2 regions of the Planococcus massiliensis genome follow, and region 1 is predicted to be linked to the other one. Evidence: riboswitches for the same ligand, from Rfam matches in the RefSeq annotation. Region 1 holds a riboswitch; the other holds the start of a gene.

What was found. Region 1 has a riboswitch for lysine ahead of BN1080_RS11315 (Na+/H+ antiporter NhaC family protein). Riboswitches for the same ligand answer to the same signal wherever they lie in the genome.
Region 2: linked by a shared signal. The riboswitch ahead of dapA (4-hydroxy-tetrahydrodipicolinate synthase) and the one ahead of BN1080_RS11315 (Na+/H+ antiporter NhaC family protein) in region 1 are both predicted to bind lysine.

The regions. Positions count from the first base shown of each region.
Region 1 is NZ_CCXS01000001.1:2,269,624-2,274,336, forward strand. Features, by position in the region: gene BN1080_RS11310 (sodium-dependent transporter) at 1-914, opposite strand, end outside; gene BN1080_RS11315 (Na+/H+ antiporter NhaC family protein) at 1,107-2,684, opposite strand; lysine riboswitch at 2,790-2,971, opposite strand; gene BN1080_RS11320 (bifunctional metallophosphatase/5'-nucleotidase) at 3,045-4,388, opposite strand; gene BN1080_RS11325 (sulfite exporter TauE/SafE family protein) at 4,402-4,713, opposite strand, start outside.
Region 2 is NZ_CCXS01000001.1:451,826-456,538, forward strand. Features, by position in the region: gene BN1080_RS02290 (STAS domain-containing protein) at 1-545, shown strand, start outside; gene dapA (4-hydroxy-tetrahydrodipicolinate synthase) at 602-1,492, opposite strand; lysine riboswitch at 1,619-1,797, opposite strand; gene BN1080_RS02300 (SAM-dependent methyltransferase) at 1,902-2,510, shown strand; gene ypfJ (KPN_02809 family neutral zinc metallopeptidase) at 2,570-3,418, shown strand; gene BN1080_RS02310 (TraB/GumN family protein) at 3,553-4,713, shown strand, end outside.

The DNA.
Region 1 (4,713 bases):
GGGAATACCACAAATGCCAATCCGACGCCAGCTGATGCGACATCCGCCACGGCAACCCCTTGTTGGCTAGCCATGAATCCAAGTGCTGCGAAAACGCCGATCCCTGCCAATAATTCGAAGGCCGAGTTGGCAAATCCAGTGATAAAGGCATTATTGGTAATATCCGATTTTTTCGGAAGATAACTTGCATAAGTAATCATAATCGCAAATGCTACCGATAAACTGAAGAAAATATGGCCATAAGCCGCTACCCAAACCGAAGGATCCATGATGGCATCAAAATTCGGTTTGAAGAATGCATCCAATCCCATAGACGCTCCGTCCAATGTGACAGCACGGATAACAACAATCAAGAAAATTACGACTAAAGTTGGAATGAAAATGCGGTTAGCCATTTCAATTCCTTTTTTAACTCCGGCAAGCAAAATGCCAAGGGTAATAATCCAGACAAGTGCCAGCGGAATAAATACACCCCATACTATTCCACCAGTTTCACCCGGCTGTACAGTCAATTGAAGAAAATCATTGAATAGGAATCCTTCTGTATCGTCTCCCCAAGCTTGATTGAAGGAGAAAATTGTGTACCGCATTGCCCATGCAATGATCACTGCATAGTAGACGGATATGACGAATGATACAAAAACAGCCCACCATCCCATCCATTCCAATTTCTTCCCGCTCATTCTGAAGAACGATAGCGGTGCCGATCCCCGGTATTTATGGCCAATGGTGAATTCCAAAATAAGAATTGGTATCCCTGCGGTTAACAGAGCGAATAAGTACGGTATAAAGAATGCTCCTCCACCATTTTCATAGGCAACATATGGAAAACGCCAAATGTTCCCTAAACCTACCGCCGAGCCGACAGCCGCCATGATAAATCCAGCGCGCGTACCCCATTGCGAACGTTCCATCTCTCTTCCCCCTTAGTATCCTTCCAATTTTCTTACAGAAAAATAGGAAGTTTGTTTATTTTCAGATTATTGCTAATCTAAAAATAGTATAACGAGGGAGTTTGCCAAAGTAAAGATAATTTCTCGTTTTTTTAATTAAAGCTATTTCTGGAATAATAAAAAAGCAGAGAAAGTTTTTCCCTGCTTTTGCAATCACTTTATATTCCCATGTTTTTCTGACAAGATTGTACGTTTTGACCAAACAACGAATAATATCGCTAAAATAACAATTACCACTCCTAAAGCCAGCAAAAGGGAATTGGTAAAACCTATGACAATATACCCTACTGCCGCAATTACTGCAGCTGTAATCGCGTATGGCAACTGAGTAACGACATGGTCCATATGGTTGCTCCCAGCTCCTGTAGAAGACAAAATCGTCGTATCAGAAATCGGCGAACAGTGGTCGCCGAATACAGCGCCAGCTAAAACTGCTGACAACGTCGGCAATAATAATTCCGGTTCAGCTTGAGACATGATTTGCCCTGCGATCGGCAGCAAAATACCGAATGATCCCCAAGAAGTACCGGTAGAAAAAGCCATGACACCTGCCAGCAAGAAAAGCAAGACCGGCAAGATGGAAGTCGGCATATTTGCTTCCGTCACTACATCCGCCAAATACTGTCCCGTTTCCAGGTTGCCAATCAAATACGTCAATGACCATGCGAATACAAGGATCAGAACCGCTCCAATCATCGATTTGATTCCAGCGAAAATTCCTTTTCCTACCCAACCGGCTGTCGCTGTTTCATTTTTTCGCATCTGCAATAGATAGAGAAGAATGGAAGTTAAAGCCCCGAGGCCTCCGCCCACTAATAATGAGGCCGGAACGTCCGTGTTTTCGAAAATCAGCCAGATATCAAAAACCTGATCTGAGTTTTGGTAACCCGTCCAAATCATAGCCCCGACTGTTCCGGCAACCAATACCAAGATCGGCAACAATAAATCAAGAACCCGGCCATGGGAATGGCTTGGAAATTCCTCTTTCATTTCGCCCGGAATTGTTTTAGCCGGATCGAACAATTGGCCTTTCGTAATTGCCAGCTTCTCATGCTTTTTCATTTCACCAAAATCCACATCGCGGATGGCTACAAAAAAGACAATGGCTAGGGAAGCGACCACGTAGAAGTTCATTGGCGCCATCCATATAAAAGCTTCCAGAGCGGAGGACTCAACATAAGTTTGGCCCGCTAATATGGTAGCTACAATACCGATAATGGCAGCGCCCCAGCTCGATACAGGCGACACCACACAGACAGGCGCAGCTGTCGAATCGATAAAATAAGCGAGTTTCGCGCGTGATACTTTATAACGGTCCGTAATCGGACGGGCAACTTGCCCTACTGCCAGGGCATTGAAATAATCGTCAATGAAAATGACAATCCCTAAAATTACTGTTACCACCTTAGCGCCTCTTCTCGATTTAATCCGAGTAGATGCCCACTCCGCAAAAGCGTGGCTTCCGCCAGACAAGCTGACAAAAGCGGTGATGACTCCTAAAAGTAGCAAGAAAAGAATAATGAATACATTATAAGCATTGAAGCCCCCGTCCCAAAAAATAATCGCAAAAGACATGTAGAGCTCTTTTAATGCCGCTACCGGCGCAAATGAAGTGTAAATAAATGCTGCCGCGATAATCCCTGCTCCAAGGGACAACAGTACGCGCCGCGTCAATAATACCATCGCAATGGCGATAATTGGCGGCAAAATTGAGAAAATCGTATTCTCCATGAAAAAATCCTCCTTTTTTAGTAGGATGGAAGAGAAAAAAGGCTGATTGTCTCCCCAAGGGTACAATCAGCCTTCTACAATTCGTCTGTGTGATCAAACATCAAACATCCCTGTAGCTCTTCATTTGCGCAAAACGCAAATGACAGTGCCATTCTTCTTCAGAATGACCCCAGCACTTTTTCCATTGACTGTGAAAAAAGAACTTCGGCAAAATTTCCTTTCAGATGCGTTCAACGTTGTCAAACTCGCGCACCGTACTGATAAATTCCGCAGCCTCTACCCATCGATATAATTTATTTCTTAGTTAGCATAGCCCATAATTAAGACAAAATCAACTGTGTTTCAAGTTCGAATATTCTTTCATTTTAACGTTTTGCTTCTGAAATATTGGCTAAATACATCCCGCAGGAATTCAGGCATAAAGTATTTTTTCGGAGCGCGTTTCAAGGACGGGAAAAAATAGCCGAACGTGAACATATCCAAAGTGATCAGTTTATAGGTTTGGTCTGGATTCGCTGGAATTTCCCCGATGAATAATTGCCGATTCTCCATGGACAGATTGATGCGGATCATTTTGCCGAAAACCGCTCCCCGGAAACCCATCCCTTTCAATTCAATTTTCGGCCAATCGGCATTCAACGATTGCAGATAAATTTCTTTCAGCTCGGCGCCTGTCAATTCGATTAAACAAGGATTGATCGGATGCGGCAGCATCTTATGAAAATCGTAGCGCGTCGCTGTCCCGAGCGGCATATTTTCCATAAAGAGGCCTGCATTGAAGATGGCGCAATCCGCACCTGAAAATTCAATCATCGCTTCCCCAAACATCTCAGCAAGTTTCGAGTCCCTAAACCAGTCTGCATCCAGTACCTGTTCATTGTAGAAAATTGGATCATTCAATTGTTCTTTGCCTTGTGCAATGAGCAAATCATCAAAATCTTCTTCTACACTTTGAAGCAAAGCTGTTTCGATTAAATCCGCTTCTTTGGCGCCGGTTTCTAAATCGACCGCGATATGGCCGATGTACATGCCAAATTTGCCTGCCGCTCCAAGCAATGTATCCCCTATTACTTTCCCTTCATGGAAAATGTGGTGGGTGTGTGCGCCAAGCAAAACATCGATTTCCGGACATAACTCCACTAGCTGTTCATCTTCTTTTATGCCGAGATGAGACAGGCAGATGATGAAATCCGCTTGATCTTTAACCGTTTCAACGGCTTGAACAATTGAATCCTTCGCATCGGTCACTGTCCATCCCAAACGCCGATAGAACGGCGTGAATTCGGCTGTAGCCCCGACCAAAGCCAGCCTTATCCCGCTCTTTGTTTCCATTACATGAAAAGCTTTTGCCCATTCTGGGCGGCTGCCATCCAAATCAAATAAATTCGCCACAATGACTTCAAAATCCGCTTGCAGATAAAGCGAATTGAGCTCTTCTTTCGCCAAGGTGATGCCTTCATTATTGCCGATGGTCACAGCGTCGTAGCCTGCGCCGTTCAGCAATTCGATATTCCCTTTACCGGAAGTTCCTTCGGTGAAAGGGTGCGAGCGGTCCACGTGGTCGCCAATATCCAGGACTAGGCAAAAATCTCCCGCTTCTTCGTGCCAGCGCTTTCGCTCTTTCAGTAATGACCGGATGCGCGGCCAATTTGCAAAATGGCTGTGCACATCGTTTGTATGATAAATGTGAAGGGTTTCACCCATGACTTACACCTCTTTAAGAACTAAATATTCCTTCGTAAACAGACCGGAGCCCTAAAACCAACAAAGCAATCCGCAAAATAACGACGAGTGTCCCGGAATCCACTTTTTTATTCCATGCGGCTCCTATTTTTGCCCCGACATAGGCTCCTGGCACCACTGCCAGCGTATAAAGCCATGGAACGTTGCCAAGCGAAAGATGGGTGATGGAATTGACAATGGCCGATAAAAACACCATGAACATCGAAGTCCCAACCGCCACATGGGGAGGAAATAAGAACAGTAGAATCATGGCCGGCACCATGATCGATCCGCCGCCAATGCCGAA
Region 2 (4,713 bases), 1.8 Mb from region 1:
CTCTTTACCGAAAACATATCGGCAAACTCATTAAAACGGAAGCGATGCGAAATCAAATCAAGCTTGAACGCCTGTTTGAAATTATGGAGTATTTCCATACTCTGTTAGACCATGCCGCTTATTCTTACAGTTTCGCCTATATCCATTCTTATCAAAAGAGCCTGAAAGATGCGCACGATGAATTTATGAAATTATCTGCACCGGTTGTTCCTGTAAATGACCAAATTGCGATTTTGCCGCTGATTGGCGAAATTGATATCGACCGGGCCCAGTACATTTTGGAAAAGACGTTAATGGAAGCGAGCCGGTTAAAAATTTCCACCTTGATCCTGGATTTATCAGGCGTTGTAAAAGTCGATGCGGTAGTAGCGGAACAAATCATCCGGGTGACGCAGTCGCTGAAGCTGATCGGAGTGCACAGCATGCTGACCGGCATCCGGCCGGAAATTGCCCAGACCATCATCAGCTTGGGAATCGACATTAGCGAGCTGTCGCTTGGAGGCAGTTTAAAACAGACGTTTAAAAAACTTACAGACAATCAATAAAAAAACTGCTGAAGCGATAGTTGCTTCAGCAGTTTTGCTTTGAAAGGGCCAGGTTTTTATAGTTTAGAAAGGTTGGCCGGGCTTTCTGCCAGCACTTGTTGGAGTGCGGATAGTTCCTGCTCATTTAACGGGACCATCGGCAAACGCACGCTGCCGACTTCAACGCCGCTTAAGTTCAACGCGGTTTTAACGGGCACTGGATTTGGCGCCGCAAACAACGCATGCATGACCGGCAATAATTTCCGGTGCAGCGCTGCTGCTTCCTGGACATTGCCGCCTTTGAAAAGCGTAATCATTTCCTGCATATCATTTCCGATAACGTGGGCTGCCACTGAGACGATTCCTTGGCCGCCGATCGAAAGCATCGGCACGGTCAGGCCATCATCACCGCTGTAGACGGCAAAATCCGCTGGAGTGTTTTCAATGATGGCTGCTGCGGCGTCCAGATTGCCGCTCGCTTCTTTAATTGCGACAATATTGTCGATAGCCGACAAGCGAATAGTGGTTTCCGGCAACAAATTTACAACGCTGCGCCCAGGAATGTTATAAAGCATCACCGGGAGGCGGGTTGAAGCCGCAATCGCATGGAAATGCTGGAACATGCCTTCCTGGGAAGGCTTATTGTAATATGGAGTCACCAGCATCACGCCGTCCACGCCCATTTCTTCTGCGGCCCGCGTCAATGCAATGGAAGCCCGTGTGTCATTGGAGCCGGTTCCTGCAATTACTGGAATTCGGCCGTTCACGGTTTTAACGACAAATTCGAATAAGGCAATTTTTTCATCTGTCGATAGTGTAGGGGACTCACCGGTCGTTCCGGCCACCACCAATGCATCGGTGCCGTTCGCAATTAAATGCTCCACCAATTTTTGTGTTGCCCCGAAATCTATATCGCTTTGTGCGTCAAATGGCGTCACCATGGCTGTTACTACTTGTCCGAAATTCATCATACCACCCTTTTCTCATTTTTTAGTTTGCTTTCAGCGGTTAACGGGTTGGTCCTTAACAAACAAAAAGCAGCAACGAGGGTCTCGTTGCTGCCATAGAAACAATGTCATGCTTTTTGTTTCTTTGTGTCAGATAGCCCTCCATATAGTTTCCTATATGACAGTCCAGCATTTTTTCAATGCAGAACCAGCGATGGCGGTTATGAGCCTTTCATCGCTTCGGCAAATTCCCCTTTCAGCATACGTCAACGGATCCCATACTCCTCGGTAAGCGTACTGATGGTCTTTGCTCCTCTATCCTCACCCGGAATAATCGGGCAAGAAAATATTGAATTAGCTAGACCATATCAAAAAAAATAGGAATTTGCAAGCCATGTGGAATGCTTTTTGAAAAAAGGAGGAGATCAGTATGGAAGAAGAAAAGCGCCGGGACAAAGAATTGCATATACAGACCTCGGAAATCCAGCATGATTTTCCCGAATCGGTTCACCATCATCGATATGAACCGACGCCTTACGCGCTTCTTGATCAATTATTTGCCCGGTACAGCTTAGCTGATTCGGATCGCATCGTCGATTTTGGAAGCGGAAAAGGGCGTTTGAATTTTTACCTTCACCACCGCTTCGGGGCAAAAACTGTTGGCGTCGAAATGAATCCCCATTTTCATGGACAGGCGCTGGAAAATTTGATGGCCTATGAAAAGAAATGGAAAACAGCAGGTAAAATCCAGTTTATCCAGTGTCTGGCACAAGATTACCGCATTCAGCCGGCGGACAATAAATTCTATTTTTTTAATCCTTTTTCAGTCCAGATTTTCATCAGCGTTTTGAACAATATTCTGGAATCCTATGAACAAAAAACAAGGGAGATCGACTTGATCCTCTTTTTTCCTTCGGATGACTTTATTGATTACTTGGTGCATTGGACGCCATTTGAACTGGCTGAAGAGATGGAATTGCCTGCTTCCGGAAAGGATTTTCGGGAACGCTTCTTGGTATACCGGCTTTCTGAGTATTGATTTGAAAACTTGTAAATGTGGGTATAACGGAAGAAAGAGGCTGTTTAAGGAGTGGTTTGATGAAGTGGCGAGGTAGAAGAGCGAGTGGAAACGTAGAGGATCGGAGAGGCTCGGGAGGCGGCGGAAAATTAGTTGCCGGAGGCGGAATCGGCGGTTTGCTGATTGTGCTGCTTGTGGCGTTTCTTGGCGGTGATCCGGGAGCGGTATTGGACGGCCTTGGTTCTGGCGGAACCCAGACGAATGAACCTTATGTGGAGACGGAGCAGGAAGCGGAGCTGTCCGATTTTGTGGCGGTTGTCCTGGCGGATACGGAAACGGTATGGACGCAGGTTTTTGAAGAGGAAGGCATGGAATACGTGGAGCCGACCTTAGTGCTTTTCGATGGCAGCGTAAATTCAGCTTGCGGAACAGCGGGAGCAGCAGTCGGTCCGTTCTATTGTCCGGGAGACCAGAAATTGTACATTGACCTCAGTTTTTATGAAGAGCTGCAGAATCAGTTCCAAGCACCCGGTGATTTCGCAATGGCTTACGTGATTGCCCACGAAGTCGGCCATCATGTGCAGAACCTGCTCGGCGTAATGAAGGAAGTGCAGCCGCTCAGAAATCAACTGAGTGAAGAGGAATATAATAAGCTGCAAGTGAAGTTGGAACTTCAAGCCGATTATTACGCAGGAGTCTGGGCCCATCATGCGCAAGGCATGGACCTGCTGGAAGAAGGGGATTTGGATGAAGCGTTGACGGCTGCCAGTGCGGTCGGCGATGACACAATTCAGAAGCGCTCGCGCGGCTACGTCGTGCCTGAAAGTTTTACGCACGGCACTTCTGAACAGCGCAAAACCTGGTTCTATAAAGGATTTAAAGCCGGAAACCTGGAAGCGGGCGATACATTCAACGCCAAAGGCCTGTAACGGGAAAGCGAGGAAAATTGAAGAACTGAAGAGTCCGGCATTGATATTTTCAGCAATGTGATTCATTATTGAAATAGACAGTCTTTTCACGCAGCGCGCGAGGGGAAATTAGGTTCTATAAAGGAAGTAAATTCATGCAGGAAGAAAATATTACACGCATCCAGCTGGATGGTCGTGAGGTTGTGCTGATCGGTACAGCCCACGTTTCCCGGCAAAGTGCGGAACAAGTAAAAACGGTGATTGAACAAGAGCGCCCGGATTCGGTGTGCATCGAATTGGATGCACAGCGCTACCAGTCTGTTACGGAAAACAGCAAGTGGAAGGAAACGGACATCTTTAAAGTGTTAAAAGAAAAGAAAGCCAGTCTTTTGCTGATGAACTTGGCCATTTCTTCTTTCCAAAACCGGCTGGCGGATCAGTTCGGCATCAAACCGGGACAGGAAATGATTCAAGGCATTGAATCGGCGAAAGAAGTAGGCGCTGACCTGGTGCTTGCTGACCGGAACATCCAAGTGACGTTCTCGCGGATTTGGGGAAACCTGGGTGTCATGGGCAAAGCCCAGCTTTTGACCTCCGTATTTTTCAGCATCTTCAGCAAAGAAACCATTTCGGAGGAAGACTTGGAAAAAATGAAATCACAGGATACGCTAAACGCAGTATTGGATGATTTTACCCAGTCTTTTCCTAAGCTGAAACAGCCGCTTATTGATGAACGGGACCAGTATCTGGCCCAGAAAATCAAAGAAGCTCCTGGTGAAAAAATCGTGGCGGTGCTTGGCGCGGCCCACGTACCTGGAATCACGAAAGAAATCCATAACGAACATGATTTGGCGAAACTGTCCAAAGTGCCGGAGAAATCGAAATGGCCGAAAATTATTGGCTGGATGATTCCGATTGTCCTCGTCGCGTTGATTGCGATTACGTTTTACAACAACCCGGCAGCGGGAATCGACCAGACCATCAGTTGGGTGCTCTGGACCGCCTCGCTTGGTGCAATCGGGGCCGCAGTGGCGTTTGGCCATCCATTCGCCATTTTGACCGCCTTTGTGGGAGGGCCGATCGGGGCGCTGCATCCTTTGCTTGCAGCCGGATGGTTTTCTGGCCTTGCCCAAGCGTATGTACGCCGGCCGAATGTCGGGGATTTTGAAACTCTCTCAAAAGACGTATTCACGGTTAAAGGTTTTTGGGACAATAAAGTTACACGGGTGCTGCTGGTTGTCGTTCTTACCAATTTAGGCACAGCAGCAGGCAATATCATCGGCGGGGCCGACGTTATCCGCCTGTTTATCCAAAAT